Regions from separate parts of the Vallitalea sediminicola genome, predicted to be linked through region 1. Evidence: riboswitches for the same ligand, from Rfam matches in the RefSeq annotation. Region 1 holds a riboswitch; the other holds the start of a gene.

Region 1 (8,420 bases):
ACATTTCTTTTGCTAATAACTTAGTATCCATCTGAAAAATTGAATTCCCATTAAGGTATACATCACCATATTTAGGTTTTAGATTTCTTGATAATGCTTTTAATAGGGTTGATTTGCCGCAACCATTTGTACCTATCAAGGTATTTATGGAACCTTTTTTTATGTTCAAGGAAAGGTTATCGATTATATTGTTTTTGCCATAATTAATTGTCACTGAATTAGTTCTTAACACGATTTTTCAAGCCGCCTCTCAATAGGAATATAAAAAATGGTGCGCCAAGCATTGACATAACAATACCTACAGGTATTTCTACAGGGTCCATAACTATTCTTGCGATTGTATCACAAAACATCATCAAAGATGCTCCCAGTAAAGCACTTGCAGGAAATAGATATCTATAGTCAGAACCGATTATAAGTCTTGTTATATGAGGTACAATCAATCCAACAAATCCTAACAATCCAACATTACTTGCTGAGCTGGCTGCTAGTAGTGAAGCTAAAGCAATAAAAATTTTTCTTACTCTCTCAATTTTCAGTCCTAGTCCTGTGGCTATTTCGTCACCAAGCATTAATATATTCAATTTCTTAGATAATAAGAAAGCTACAATTAATCCAAATAGTGCATAAGGCCATAATGCATAGAAATCTTTCCAAGTCTTAGCGGCTAAACTACCTACCATAAAACCTAATGCATTTTGCACTCTGTCAGGATAGAAGATTAGGATTGTATTAATCCAAGCTCCTAAAAATGATGATACAGCAATACCTGCTAATATCATTCTAAGTGGCTTAATACCATTCTTCCAAGAAAGTATGTATATTAACATAGTAGTAAATAATGCAAAAGCAAAAGCAATTGGTGTAACAAGATAATCATAATCAGGAAAGACAACTAGGATGAAAACAGCACCTAATCCCGCTCCAGAAGAAACACCAATAGTATTAGGTGAAGCTAGGGGGTTTCTCATTACCCCCTGTAACATGCCTCCAGCCAAAGACAAACATATACCAACAGTTCCAGCTACAAGTGACCTTGGAACTCTTACTTTCCATATAATATTTCTATTGACTCCTGTTTCATCAATAAATATAGCTTTTAATATTTCTGGAACTGATATCTTAAAAGCACCTAAACTAATACTAAAAAGAAATGATATGAAAGTAACAATTAGCAAAATGATTAGTATGGTAATCTTATAAGAATGTCTGTTTTTTAATTCGTTCATTATTTAAATACCTGAGGATATAATATTTTAGCTAAATATTCAAATGCTTCAGGATATTTTGCATTTGGTTTGTAATGGAATAATTCTGGTGGAAGATAATGTACATTACCTTCTTTTATTGCTGTAAGTGTAGCCCATGCTTCATTTGATTCTAAGTCATCTTTTATACGAGTCTTAACTTTTTCAAGATCCCCCATAGGAACAACTAATATTACATCAGGGTCTTTTTCAAGGATTTTTTCCAAACTAAAATCTACTTTTGAACTATTTTCAACTGGTGAATCAGTAATAATATTGTTAGCTCCAAGCATTTCTAACATATTTCCTACTAGACCTGTAGAAAGTTCTGCTTTTACATATTTTGAAGAACCAAATAAAATAAATACATTAGGCTGTTCTTCTTTTTTTGCTTTTTCACAGATTTTATTTACATTTTCCTGTAGAGCTTTTACTTCTGAATCATAAATATCATCTCTACCAGTAATCTTTGTAAATAATCTTAATGTATCATTAAATCTACTGTAAGGATTATTACTAACATCAACATATGCATATTCTATGTTATTGCTTTTTAGTATATCTTCCATTTCTACGTGTTGGCTTCTAGTTGAGCTTAAGATAACTAAGTCAGGTTCTAGAGATAATATTTTTTCAACACTAGGTGCGTTTACTTTTCCCACTTGTTCAATATCCTTAGCAGCTTCTGGAACATTAGTTTTACCACTTACTCTAGCAATGGCTTCTCCACCTGCTAGATACCAGATATCTAGAATAGAATTCATAAGAACAACAACTTTTTTTGGATTCTTAGTAATTGTTTGTTCATCACCTAATGGGTTCAAATATGTAATAGTTGTATCAGTATCTTCGACTATGAATTCGGGTAATGCCTGTGAATCTTCAGTTGCAGAATCTTTTTCTGAATCATCACTAGATGTAGCTGTATCTTTTTCAACATCTTTATCTTCATCAGTAGTTTTCTCAGTGTTATCTGGAGTAACAGTAGTTTTTGATGAATCCTGCTGTTTAGAACATCCACTAAATGAAGTAACGGTCAAAATAAAGATTAATAAAATGGCGATACGTTTCATGTTTTTCATTATTAAAGTCCTCCTAGAAATTCTTTTATTAAGGTATCATTGAATTTTAATCTAATAGTCTTTTAAGGAGTGATATAAATAAAAAAACCTACAACTAATCGTTGTAAGTTATATTAACAAATTAAATAAGTTTATCATATGTAAAATTATTAATTAATTAATGTAATCGTATCTTCTCACCCGAAGTTAGTTACATGGATTATTAAAGGCAGGTTTCCTGACTCGTAGTTCAATTTACTCTCTTAATCTTCCCAGTTTCCCAGTGATATATCTAAGATTTCATCCCTACTTACAGTAGCGGGGGCTGTAGAGGATTCACACCTCATTCCCTATTATCTTATAATGGTAAATTTTGTTGGTTTAACATTATAAAAGCACCTTCAAAGAACTATTAAATTTTAAAGAAATAGTATCATAGTTTTATGGTAATGTCAATGTGATATGGATAGCATTACATTATTAATGTTTCATTGACATAGGGCTTTATATGATTTATTATAAGATTAAATTAATTAACGATTAAATAGAAATATATATGTTTGAGGATAATTCTTATTAATTCTCAAAGGGAATCAGGTTAGAATCCTGAACGGTCACGCCACTGTGTAAATAATTTCCTTTTATATTAAGGAAGTTATTATAGTCAGAGTACCTATTTTAATCCTAATACACTTACGTATTATTTTGCGTAAAAACTTTGCGAGGGACAGAGGGTGTAACTATTTATTATTCATTAATAAATAATGTATATCATACTCTTATCTCGTTGTAGGTAAGAGTTTTTTATTATATATAAGGAGGCAGTTATTATGGAAAAGAAAAAAGCGATATTAGTTGTAAGTTTTGGAAGTAGTTATGAAAGTGCAAGAAGAGAACAGATAGAACCTATAGAAAAATTGATAGAGACTACATACACTGATTATAAGGTAGTACGTGCATTTACATCTAACATAATAATAAGAAAGTTAAAAGAAAAAAATATATTAATAGATACACCAAAGGAAGCATTAAAACGATTGATTGAAGAAGGTTTTGAACACATCATTGTACAACCAACCCATATAATACCAGGTTTTGAGTATGATAAGATAAAAACAATAGTTAATATAATGAATCATAATAAAAATGTACATATTACTCTTTCATGCCCTTTGCTATATCATAAAAATGATTATAAAGAAGTTATAGAAGCATTGAAAACTTATATCCCTAGTGTAGATACTAATGAAGCTGTTGTATTGCTAGGGCATGGTACTGAACATTATGCTAATACAAGCTATTATTATTTACAATATCTTCTAGAAAATGAACAGTTACCAATATTGATAGGAACTATAGAAGATGGAATTGAATCAATTATCAAGAGATTGAAAAAAGGAAAATACAGTAAAGCAGTTCTTATGCCATTTTTGGTAGTTGCAGGAGATCATGCCCACAATGATATGGCAGGAGACGAAGAAGATTCATGGAAAAATGTACTAATTGCTAATGATATAGAAGTTAGAACAATAACTAAAGGATTAGGTGGTAACCAAGCAATTAGAAAAATTTATCTTAATCACCTAAAGGAAGCAGTGAATAATCAATGATGACGGAAAAACCTAGATTAATTATATCAGCTCCAAATAGCGGAACGGGTAAAACGACTCTTACAATAGCGTTAATGGCCGCATTATGTAAAAGAGGATTAAAAGTACAACCATATAAAGTAGGACCTGATTACATAGACACGGGATTCCATGAAAGTGTAACTGGTAGACCCAGTATTAACATAGATGGATGGCTTTTGAAAGACCAGATGAACAGATATCTATTTGATAAATATAATCAAGATGCAGACATAAGTATCATTGAAGGTGTCATGGGATTATATGATGGTTATGGCAGTGAGCCTATGATTGGTAGTACAGCGCATATATCCAAGATACTGAAATCCCCTGTTATATTGGTGATGAATGTAAAGGGAATGTCAACCAGTGCTGCGGCAATAGTTCATGGAATGAAAACTTTTAGAGATATCTCGATAAAAGGCGTAATAATTAATCTTCCCATGTCAGAAAGACATTATGAAATATTAAAAGAAACTATTGAAATCAATACGGATGTTCCAGTAATAGGATATCTACCAAAACTAGATGAAGTGAAACTGGAAAGCAGACATCTAGGACTTATTCAAAGTAGTGAAATAAGGGATATGAATGCAAAGATTCATAAACTCGCAGATACTATCACTGATACTGTAGATATTGATAAGTTGATTGAGATAGCTGGGAATGCAGAACCATTAGAAGAGCCTGATAGAGTTAAAACCAATAATCAATTTGATGTACATATTGCTGTAGCAAAAGATAAAGCATTCTCATTTCATTACAATGAAAATATAGAAATATTAATAGAATTAGGAGCTCATATTCATTACTTTAGTCCTCTACGAGATAAATCATTACCTGATAAATGTGATGGGATATATCTAGCAGGTGGTTACCCTGAAGTATTTGCCAAGGAACTGTCAAATAATACTAGTCTGATGGAAGATATTAGGAAAAAAGCCGATGAAGATATTCCTATATATGCAGAGTGCGGAGGGTATATGTATCTTCATGAGACTATTACCAATCTGGAAAATGAAACATATGAAATGGTTGGAATATATAAGGGTGGAGCATATATGAAAAAAAGACTCCAGAATTTTGGGTATGTTTCGGTAAAAGCAGATAAGGATACTCCTATATTCAATGAGAATACAGTATTCAGAGCACATGAATTTCACAGGTCAATAGTAGATAGAACTAAGGAACCTACATATATAACAGGATCAAAAAGAGATAAAACATGGCAGTGTGGGAAGTTATATAAAAACGTATATGGGATGTATCCACATATCTATTTCCCAGCTGAACTTAATATACCAGAAAAATTTCTTAAGACAGCGTTAACAATAAAAGACAAAAGGAGATAAGTAATGCATGATTTCATAGCTAATCCAAGAAAAATAGAAGAAGAAAGTTTTAGGATCATATATGAGAGTATGAAAAATACAGATCTTGCACCATTAAGATTGAGTATTATGCAAAGAGTTATTCATACTACTACAGATTTCATTTATGAAGATATATTATTATTCAAAGAACAAGTAGAAAATATTATATTAGACGCTTTTGAAAAAGGGTGTACAATCATTACTGATACACAGATGATAAAAGCGGGTATCAGCAAAAAGCTTACAGAGCAATTAGGTATAAAAATAGAATGTCTAGTAGGTTCAGAAGAAGCTTATAAGATTTCAAAAGAACAAGGTATCACACGGTCAATGGCAGCAGTTGACTTAGCGCTTAAGATACCAGGAGATAAAGTATTTGCTGTAGGTAATGCTCCAACTGCATTATTTCGTCTTATAGATCAAAATAATAAAAATAAAGTTGATACGGTAAAAGCAGTAATTGGTGTGCCGGTAGGATTTGTTGGAGCAGCCGAATCTAAAGATGCTCTATGGGATGAAGATATTCCATCTATAATAACAAAAGGAAGAAAAGGTGGAAGTACTATTGTAGTAGCAATAATTAACGCTGTATTAAGAGAAGCGGTGAAAAAAGTTGTCAAACAGTAGATATGTTTACAAAGGGTGCAAAAAATTAAGGACAGGCTATACAACAGGTTCTTGTGCTGCAGCTGCAACGAAAGCGGCTGCTTATATGCTTAAAAATCAAACTTTCGTAAAATCAGTTAAGATTGATACACCAAAAGGATGGGAATTAAATCTTGATGTACATAGATGCGAATATGATGATAAAAAAGCATCATGCTGTATAATAAAAGATTCTGGTGATGATCCAGACATCACTAATGGTGTTGAAGTATTCGCAGAAGTAATTTTAAGGGAAGATGATAAGATCAATATAACTGGAGGTAAGGGAGTCGGCAGAGTTACCAAAGAAGGTTTACAGATACCAGTTAATCACTATGCAATTAATCCTACACCTCTTAGAATGATAAGAGAATCAATAGGTTCTATTTTTGAAGAAAATATTGGAGTTGATGTTATTATCAGTATTCCTAAGGGAGAAGAATTAGCTAAGAAAACATTCAATCCCAAATTAGGAATTATTGGAGGCTTATCTGTACTTGGAACAACAGGTATAGTAGAACCTATGTCAGAAGATGCTTTAAAAGAGACCATAGCCCTTGAATTGAAGATAGCTCACAAGAAAAACAATAAATATGTAATATTAGTTCCAGGTAATATTGGAGAGAAACTATTTATCAAGTACTCAGGTATAAAAAACATCTCTATCGTCAAGATGAGTAATTATCTAGGTTTTGCACTAGAGAAATGTGCACAGCTAGGTTTTGGAAAAATATTAATTGCAGGTCATATTGGAAAATTAATTAAACCAGCTGGGGGTATATATTATACTCACAATAGAGTCAGTTCTACAAGATTGGAAATATTGGCTGCCTACTTAGGTATTATGGGGATGAAGCAAGAAGGTCTAATAAGTATAATGAATTGTACAACTACTGATGAAGCGGCTAAGATTATTAAGAAGACAGGTATGGAAGAAGTTTTTACAGTATTAGCTAACAAAGCAGCTACTAATTGTGAAGGGTATATTTATGATAATTTAGATATAGGTATACTATATTTTAACATGACGGAGCTATTAGCGATAAGTGATAAAGTTCAATCTATTATAGGAGAGATTAAGCATGAATAAAATAGATGTGGTTGGTATTGGTCCTGGGAATAGAGATTATATTCTTCCCATAGCTTATAGAAGCATTGAACAATGTGATGTAATAGTTGGAGGAAAGAGAAATCTAGAGATTTTTGCTTCCTATAATAAAGAAGTATATACATATAATTCTAATCTTCAAGGTATGTGTGATTATATAATAGATAACAAGAATAAGAAAAAGATAGCTGTCATTGTTTCAGGTGATACAGGATTCTACAGTTTGTTAGATTATCTACAGAATAAGATAGGTAAGGAATATATTAATGTAATACCAGGAATAAGTTCTTATCAATATCTATTTAGCAGAATAGGAAAGAGTTATAAGGACTATGGATTATATAGTTTGCATGGAAGAGAAATCAAATGGATGAATATTCTAAAAGATAGGAAAGGTATATTTTTGTTAACTGACAAGAAAAATTCTCCAAGTTGTATTGCTGGACAATTAATAGATGCAGGAGTTAGAAATGTTACAATGATTGTGGGAGAGAATCTTTCATATGATGATGAAAAGATTACTATTGATATTCCAGAGAATATTATGAAACAGGAATTTTCAGTGTTGAGTGTGGTGGTGATTGAAAATGAAGAATAATAAAAAGTATATGTTTGGTATTCCAGATGAAGAATTCATTAGAGATAAAGTACCAATGACAAAATCAGAGGTAAGAGCCATAACTGTATCAAAGCTCAGACTTAATTCTACATCTCATGTTCTGGATATTGGTTGTGGTACAGGCAGTATAACTGTTGAGTGTGGTTTGATATGTAGTGAAGGTGAAGTTACTGCTATTGATCAAAAAACAGAAGCTGTCAAGTTGACAGAGAAGAATGTTAAGAAATTTGGACTTGAGAATGCCCAGATAGTTGAAGGATCAGCACCAAAGGATATACCTAGGAAATATTATGACAGTATTTTTCTAGGAGGTGGGAGCAGGAAGATTGATGATATTATTGATTTTGTTCTGGACCATCTTAAGTCAGGTGGAACTTTTGTTGCTAATACTATATTGTTAGATAGTACATATAAGATTCTTAGAGCTTTAGAGGATAGATTTATAGATATTGATGTTGCATTGGTTCAGGTGGCAAAAGGGCATCGATTAGGTGGATGGATGATGAAAGCTAATAATCCGATTTATGTTATTTCGGCTAAGTTGCCGTAGGTGAGTATATATATACTCACCTACTCGGATACTGCAAATATTAGTAATATAAATAAGAAGAATAAATTAAATAAATAAAAATAAAGGAGTATGCATTATGATTTTATTCGTAGGAGCAGGACCAGGAGATGTTGAGTTAATTACGGTTAAGGGGATGAAGGCTTTACAAGAGGCTGATTGTGTTATATA
Region 2 (8,420 bases), on a different contig from region 1:
GATTTTCCATGCTATCTGGGGGATTAATTGGTACCATACCTTTTCTTATTGTTGAACCAATCAATCCTTTTGTATAGGGGTGTTTCGGATTATTGATAACGTCTTTGCTATACCCTGTTTCAACAACCTGTCCCTTATACATCACAACAATTTCATCACAGAATTTTCCTGCAAAATACAAGTCGTGAGTTATGACAATCATGCTTGATGTATAACGCAACTTCACCTTTATAAGATTTTCATAGACTATTTTTCTAAGTTTGGCATCAAGACCTTTTGTGGGTTCATCAGCAATGACAAATTCAGGATTGCAGATAATACCGATGATTCATAATATTCTCTGATTCATACCTCCACTAAGCTGAAAGGGATAGGATTTCATTATCTTATCAATATCCTTAAAACCAAATTGTTTCAAGTATGATCTGCCTTTTTCCTTAGCCTCTTCTTTACTTATATTGGTATGGGTCAACAAGGATTCTATGAGCTGTCTTTGAACCGTCAATATGGGATTTAATGATAAATCTGGATTTTGAGGAATAAACCCTATCTGACAACCTCGTATTTTTTTCATTTGTGCCTTTGATAGTTTCATATGATCTTGTCCATTATAAAAACACTGCCCTGTAACAATTGCTTCATTGGACAATAAGCGTAGTATGGACATACCTAATAATGATTTGCCGCTTCCCGTTTCACCAATTATTCCTGTTACAACATCCTTGGGGAAAGTTATACTCACATCATCAACACCATGTACTTTTCCATATTTAGTATCAAAAGTAACACTAAGATTCGTTATATCAATATTAGAAGTCTTCATTTCTAAGTCCTCCTACATCCATTCGATCTCTTATTCCGTCACCTATACTATGTACTGACCATACAAATGCTATAATACAAAACCCTGGTGCTAAAACCAGTTGTAAATGACTTCTAAAATATGGTCTTGCATCATTAATCATAATAGCCCAATCAGGTAGTGGCGGACTTAAACCTAATCCTAAGTAGCTAAGAGCGGCTACCCCTAGAACAACTCCGCCTATTTTTGATACAAAAACAATAATCAAGCTATCGGATATATTAGGCAAAATATGTTTTAAGATTATCAGTATGTCAGACCCTCCTATGTTCTTGAGGTTATCAACATAGTACTCGTTTTTAACATTCATAACCTCTGCTCTTATAAGCCTTGAAAATGATACCCAAGAATTGACCACAATGGCTATGATCAAACTTCTCATGGATGGTCCAAGTATACCTACTAGAGCAATCATAATACTTGTCCCAGGTAATCCCATAAATATATTTGAAATAGATGTAATAAACCCATCTAATGTACCACCATAATATCCTGCCAAAGCACCAATAATTATACCAAGGCACATGGATAATACCGTTGCAATCAATGCAAGTAAAAGAGACTGTCTACCACCATGTAATACTCGACTTAGGGTATCTCTCCCCAAGGAATCTGTACCCAACAAATGTGTCTGACTTGGTGATTCAAGTTTTGATGTCATGTCTATTGCCAAGGGGTCGTATGGAGCAATTATTGGTGCTAATATACTCAATAAAATAATCAGTATCAAAACACTAAGAGGTATTTTTATTTTCATATTAGCACTCACTTTCTTTAATTTTAGGGTTAATAGCGAAGTATAACAGATCAAGACCAAAGTTCACAAATATATAGGTTGTTCCTGTCAATATGACGTATGCCTGAATAACATAGTAGTCCCTTGCATAGATGGATTCAATGGCATAACTACCGATTCCTGGAAGAGCAAAAATACTTTCAACAATACTTGAACCTCCTAGTATAGATGCAAAATATAAGCCTAGATAAGTAGAAACTGGTATAATTCCATTTTTAAAGATATGGATAATGCCTATAGTATAACTTCTAAGCCCTTTGGCATTTGCAAGCACAATAAATTCTTTTGATAATACTTTTAAAAAACTGGCTCTTGTAAGCCTTGCAATAAAACCAATACTTGAAAGGGATACAACAATTGAAGGTAAGATTAATGATGTCTCTGATTCATAACCACTTGTTGGCAGAATATGTAATGTTTCAGCAAATATGGTAATAAGAATTATTGCAAGCCAAAAATTTGGTATAGATGATATAAATGTACAAAAGAATCTTAAAAAACCATCTATGAAACTGCCTTTAAATAACGTCATGATAACGCCAATCAAGATACCAAAGAAACTAGTAAGTATAAACCCATACGTGGCAAGCTTAAGCGTAACGGGCAATCTCCGCACTAATTCTTCACCAATGGACTCCTCTGTATATATACTTTCTCCAAAATCAAGTTTAATCACTTTTTTTATCCAATTAAAATATTGTATGTGTACAGGTAGATCCAAACCAAGTTCATGTTGTTTTTCTACTATTTCCTCATCACTAGGTTCTGTTATACCATCTCTTGTTAGAGCAATATAGGCAGGATCTCCTGGAGATAATACACCTAGTAGAAAAGCTGCCAATGTGATACCTATAAGTACAGGAATCACATTTAGCATTTTTTTTAATATATAACCACCCATTAGTCAGCCCATTTCGTCTTTTCAAGAGACACGCCGTAATACATAGCTTCATAACCTTCAATCTTTTTATTATAAGCAATTAAGTTTACATCATTAAAATATGGAACAGCTGGAAATTCATTAACGGAATATGCTTGAATCTTATTATATATTTCTTTACGCTTATCCATATCTATTTCATTTTCAACGTCAGTAATTAATGTATCTACTTCTTTATTGGAATAACCAAAATTCCATCTTTTGTTCAAACCATTTTCAGTTTTCATCATAGTTTTAAACAGAGTGTTTGGCTCAGCACTGGATAATCCTTTTATCTTCAAACTAATATCAAAATCACCTGCTTTTACCACATCATTCCATGCTGAACTTTCAAGAATTGTAATCTCAGCATCTATTCCCAGTTCACTAAGTTGAGCCTGCAATAACTGGGCTTCTTCTTTGTTTGGATATCTATCTAGCTCTCCTTGTCTTAACACGAAAGAAACTTTTACTCTTTCATCACCGAGAATTTCTTTTGCCAATTCTTTTGCTTTTTTAACATCCTGTTCAATTTCAAATTCTTTATAGAAAGGAGTACATGCATTAAGTACATTTACTGTAGGTTCACCTAAACCTGCATAAAAACTATCAATAATCAATTGTCTATCAATTAATAAACTGACTGCCTGTCTCAATCTTAGATCATTAAAAGGCTCTTTGTTACCGTTCAAAAGTATATAGTGAGTAATTGTACTTGGTGTGTGTGATATGCCAAATCGATTGTCTTTAATTAGTTCCATAGCCATTACAGGCTGAATAGCCCCAAGATCAATAACACCCATTACCTCTTCTGCTTTTAATGCTGCAAATCGTGTATCTGGTGATGGGATTACTTTTATTTTAATTCTTTTTGCTAATGCTTTTTCACCATAATAATCATTATTTTTCTCAATTACACAATATTCATCAAGAACATTTTCAGTTAATTTGAAAGGACCAGTTCCCATAGGGAAACCATTGAAATTACCTTCCTCATCAAAATTATTAGGACTAAACATAGCACTACCAAAATCAGTCATTGAATAATCCAATGTTGGCAAAGGATTTTCAAAAACTAACTCTATGGTATAATCATCTTTTTTATTCACTTCAAGTAACCCAGGATATGTTCTGTTAACATCCATTCCATAAAAACTTGAAGACTTTTTCCCTAGTTTCATTCGGTTGAAATTCGCAATAACAGCATCTGCATTAAATACTTCTCCATCATGGAACGAAACACCTTCTCTTAACTTGAATGTCCATACAGTATAATCTTCGTTTGCAGAATAACTCGCTGCAAGTTTTGGCTTAGGACCATAATCTGAACCTTTTGTAATAAGCGGTTCCCATACCATCAATGCAGAACTACAGTAATAGGCATCTTTTTCTCCCGGTGCAATATTCCTCGTTCCTGCTAGTACAATCTCTTTGGATTGGTCAACTAACACTTCTTCATCCACCAGCTTCACTGAATCTGTGTTATCTTTAGCCGTACCATTATCTACATTTGCTGCTCCTGCTTTTTGTTCTTCTTGTAGATTTTGATCTCCTTTTATGTCTTGATTACTCTTACATCCTGTAATCATTATAATGAGAACCAAAAAAGTTACTAATACTGCTCTTTTTTTCATTGTTTTCTCCTCTTCCTTATTTTTTATATTTTATATGGACTCCTTATTTAAATATTGTAACTCCATATTAAAACAATCTACTAAAAGAGGATAACAAACAATTTAATTCTTAAATAAAAAAAGCCCCTAACAAACGTTAAGAGGCCTTTAACCCATTTATAAAAGCAACTAAAATGATAAGTACGAATTTTAATCCCCTTTCGACTAATCTAATACCTATTAAGGCAGGTCTCCTGACTCGTAGTATATAATATAAATATCATCACTACTTACAGTGGTGGGTCCGCGTCAGCCTTTAACTGACTTTCCTATTCTCCTTATTGCTAAGGCACCTTAATATACTATATATTCAATTGTAATTTCCTTATTTGTATATCACTAACATTATACCTGCAAAAATCAAAGAACACAATAGTTATTAAGAATTTAGCCTGTTATTTTGTAGAAATTTGTAGAATCCATGATTTTATGGATGATAGATACAAATAATAAGTGAACCACCATTGTCTTAAAAAACATAAGTGATTCACTATATTTGGGGTTGGGACTGTTATTTAGATATAAAAATTTAATTATCTATTCTATATTGCTTTTTTATCTTTTTCGAATCTTATCAGTTCATCATTTTCAAGACCTTCGTTAAATCTAAGATAGATTCTACTCTTATCTTCATCTACATAAACTTTTGTATTCTTATATCCATCTTTATTTGTTTGAAACTCTTCTGTTGGCATTTTACAGCTATTAATTATTTTAATAATTGTACCTACATATGTTATTGATTTAACCATATTACTATATGGGTATGATTTGGGTAATTCTGAAGATATTCCATATAGGTTACTATCATACATTACATATGGCTTTTTAACAGCTTTTATAATTTACTCCAATCATATATTGTGGTATCCCACTTAAAACTTGCTGAAGGGTCTACTGTATATACTTGAGTATCCATTGGCATTGTTTCATAGTATTTATACCAAGGATTCCATATTGAATACGTATTGTTAACTTTATCATAACCTCTAAGCACTAATGCATGTCTAGCTCCTTCGTAATCCCCTCTGCCTTCGCATCCTATATACATTGGCTGAGAATTGTCTATTTGTGAAACTACTGAACTAAGTGATAGTGTATATGATCTCCTTCTTGGATAAAGACCTTTCCTCTGTGCATACCTAATAAGTTGATAATTAGTAATATACTCATCTTCTAATTTTTCGCTATTTGGATGATAATATGTCATTATATCTTTTGCGTATACATTAGTATTAGTTTTATATCTAATTATAGCAGCTCCAGCAAAGGCGGAACACCATGATTGTCGCCCTTGAACCTCGGCTAAATCAAGGGATAAATTATTTGATGATACACTGTCTATAGAAAATAATCGTCTTCTTGAACTATGCAGACCTTTAATAATATTTTTATTATTTTTTTCATTTATGTTTATTGTAATATTATTATGATCCTTATTATTTATTGAGTAATTACTAGCACTTCTACCTAGAGGATCTTTTTTAATTGTAGTAACCTTATCCTTAATTACGGTTACTACATTTCCATTATTCATAGCTAATCTTGCTGGACTATTTGTTGTTGTTTTTCCACTAACACTTAAAAGCTCATTTACTAAGTAAGGAGATAATATGCCTGTAATATTTCCATCTACCTTATATACCCTAAATGTATATTTAAGTTGTCCTTTTTGAAATACAGGGAAATAAAACACATCAAGATCGGATTCTTTTTCTTTTTCTATACTAAATACCTGTCCTATTGTAATATCTTCTAAACTAATTTCACCCTCATTGTGTTTTGAGTTTAGAAAATTGTCAATATTATTATTTACATAATTATGTATACTCTGAGGGCACTCCTTAGTTAAAAGATATACTCCCAAATCACTTGCATTACTAACTATTGTAGTGGATATAAATAAACATGCTACTAATAATAAACTTAATATTTTTTTCATTTATTTTTTCCTCCCTATTCTATTTATTACTTTATAACATAACCTATTGTTGCCAGTTACATTTTAATTTGCTATATATGTTATATTTATGTTGATTCTTGTAAATTAACTGTATCTCTAAATGTCAATTTAGATATTTATATTTTATCACTCCTTTCATTAATACATTATACAATAAATTATTTAAATAATTTGTAGATTTATAGCAAATATATATTATTCTTAATATTTTTAATTTAAGCGCTATTATTATTGTACATTTTAATGTTAAACATAGCACCAACTTTAATATAATAATTTCAATATACATATTTTAAATATTTAATAATTTTTAAAATTAAAATATATATTTTAGCATTTGATAATAAAAATAAACGTACTGAATCATCTCGTAAAACACAAAAAATAGGCATCTGATTGATATAATCAAATCCTATCTCTTTGTTTTCTCACACTGAGGTACCGTGTGTAGACATATTTTTTTAGTTAAGTACTAATTTAATTTCATATACTCGTATTCTAAATCTTTAACTCCTACGCCTACAAACAACTTAAGTCTTTCATCGTCACATAACTGTTTAATAACAGGGAAAAACTCCTCTTTAGTCCCGAAAGAAACACTTTTTATCCGTTTCACTCCATTTGGATGCACGTAATCCTTTGGAGGTCTTACATTGATGTTAAACTTGGTTGCCAAAACTGGAATTTCCAGATCATTAGGAAAGATACCTTTAAACCGCAATTTTCTATTCTTAGCGTCTGTCCTCCCTGATTTTGCCTTCAAATATTTTAGATTTGCTTTATCAAGGATTTGTTGCTCAATATCCACATCAAACCTATCATTTTCTATGGCAACTCCAATCAATCCTTCACTGGAATCATCCCAGGTATTAAGTCTATGTACAAAAGCTTTTTTACCAATGAACTTAAATATTTTCTTTGCAAAGGAAGGTACACCTGTATTATGTAATAATTCAAGATATGGTCCTTCCGCAAAATATATTAAGGCATTACAAGAATTTTTATTCTTGCCATATTCAACTGTAAAACCTTTATTAGTATATTCTTTTACAGCCTCCTCCAAGTCATTTACTTTATATATAACATGTCCTAACTTCATTTTTAACTCCTTTTCTATTCTTTTATTTTAATTAAAGTCATATGCACTTTTCATCATCCTTTATCCGAAACATCTATTCTGGTTTTCCTGTATTCTTTTGGTAATTTTCCTATGACCTCTTTAAATGCACTGGAGAACTTACTGGGATTAGTATAACCAACCATCAATCCTATGTCAGCGATGGAAAAGTCACTGAGCATTAACTTTTTGGCTGCATAGTTCATTCTGTATTCACGCATATATGTATTAAGGGGTTTACCGTACATCCCCTTAAAGCAGTTGGTCATAGCTGTTTGGGGAATCTTGTATTTATCTGATAGCTCCTTAAGGGTAAAACGGTGCTCCAAGTCGCCGGTTATGGTATGATGGATCAGTTTCACTTTCTCAATATGGAGTTTATAAAAACATTCATCCACCTCATTAACTGCATGGATATCCGAAGAATCCAGTAATAATAAAAGTTCCATAATTTTCAATATGATATATGTATTTTTATGGTGATTCTTAGAATGTCTGATATTAGAAAAAATTTGGTTCACCACAGGGTGATTTCTAACGAAATAAGGTGATGAATGAGCAGTAAACTTTCTACGCATCTGTTCCAGATCCACAGGAAAATCCAAAAAATTCTGGGTAATCGATTCTTGAGCACTAGGCAAGAAAAAGCATAGAGTTATATCATAAAAATGATTCAATGGAAAAATATACTTACGTATGGGATTTTCACGACTATCCATAATCATATCACCTGGTTTTTGATAATATATCTTTCCTTTTTCCAGTGGTACTTCAAGTCTACCTTCATAACAGTAATCCAGACAGAATACATCTGCATTATGCTCCAATTCACTCTCTAAACTACTCATATGAATGTCACTTAAAATCAGGTAGATACCATCCAATATTTCATAAGATGTCATTACTCCTTCACCAGTCTCATTTCTTATAATACTAACTCTAGACACCTCATTTTCTATAATTGATACGGATGCACCTGCATTCATTTGTTCTATCCCTGCCATATTTTTCCCTTTCTTAAATAAATTAATATCATTCATTATATAGTATATGAATTTTCCTTTCCACTCCATTTCAATGTAAAATGCTC

The links. A riboswitch is a leader RNA that binds a small molecule or an ion and turns the genes downstream of it on or off. The one in region 1 is predicted to bind cobalamin.
Region 2: linked by a shared signal. The riboswitch ahead of ACX6CF_RS09315 (ABC transporter substrate-binding protein) and the one ahead of ACX6CF_RS00240 (sirohydrochlorin cobaltochelatase) in region 1 are both predicted to bind cobalamin.

Annotation. Positions count from the first base shown of each region.
Region 1 is NZ_BTPT01000001.1:55,608-64,027, forward strand. Features, by position in the region: gene ACX6CF_RS00225 (ABC transporter ATP-binding protein) at 1-232, opposite strand, end outside; gene ACX6CF_RS00230 (FecCD family ABC transporter permease) at 219-1,229, opposite strand; gene ACX6CF_RS00235 (ABC transporter substrate-binding protein) at 1,229-2,329, opposite strand; cobalamin riboswitch at 2,520-2,726, opposite strand; cobalamin riboswitch at 2,856-3,003, shown strand; gene ACX6CF_RS00240 (sirohydrochlorin cobaltochelatase) at 3,139-3,918, shown strand; gene ACX6CF_RS00245 (cobyrinate a,c-diamide synthase) at 3,915-5,288, shown strand; gene ACX6CF_RS00250 (precorrin-8X methylmutase) at 5,292-5,936, shown strand; gene cbiD (cobalt-precorrin-5B (C(1))-methyltransferase CbiD) at 5,923-7,044, shown strand; gene cbiE (precorrin-6y C5,15-methyltransferase (decarboxylating) subunit CbiE) at 7,037-7,660, shown strand; gene cbiT (precorrin-6Y C5,15-methyltransferase (decarboxylating) subunit CbiT) at 7,650-8,231, shown strand; gene cobM (precorrin-4 C(11)-methyltransferase) at 8,329-8,420, shown strand, end outside.
Region 2 is NZ_BTPT01000020.1:37,037-45,456, reverse strand. Features, by position in the region: gene ACX6CF_RS09335 (oligopeptide/dipeptide ABC transporter ATP-binding protein) at 1-220, opposite strand, end outside; gene ACX6CF_RS09330 (ATP-binding cassette domain-containing protein) at 329-823, opposite strand; gene ACX6CF_RS09325 (ABC transporter permease) at 810-1,619, opposite strand; gene ACX6CF_RS09320 (ABC transporter permease) at 1,621-2,559, opposite strand; gene ACX6CF_RS09315 (ABC transporter substrate-binding protein) at 2,559-4,211, opposite strand; cobalamin riboswitch at 4,418-4,562, opposite strand; gene ACX6CF_RS09310 (hypothetical protein) at 4,793-5,065, opposite strand; gene ACX6CF_RS09305 (C47 family peptidase) at 5,089-6,192, opposite strand; gene ACX6CF_RS09300 (VOC family protein) at 6,686-7,312, opposite strand; gene ACX6CF_RS09295 (helix-turn-helix domain-containing protein) at 7,366-8,334, opposite strand.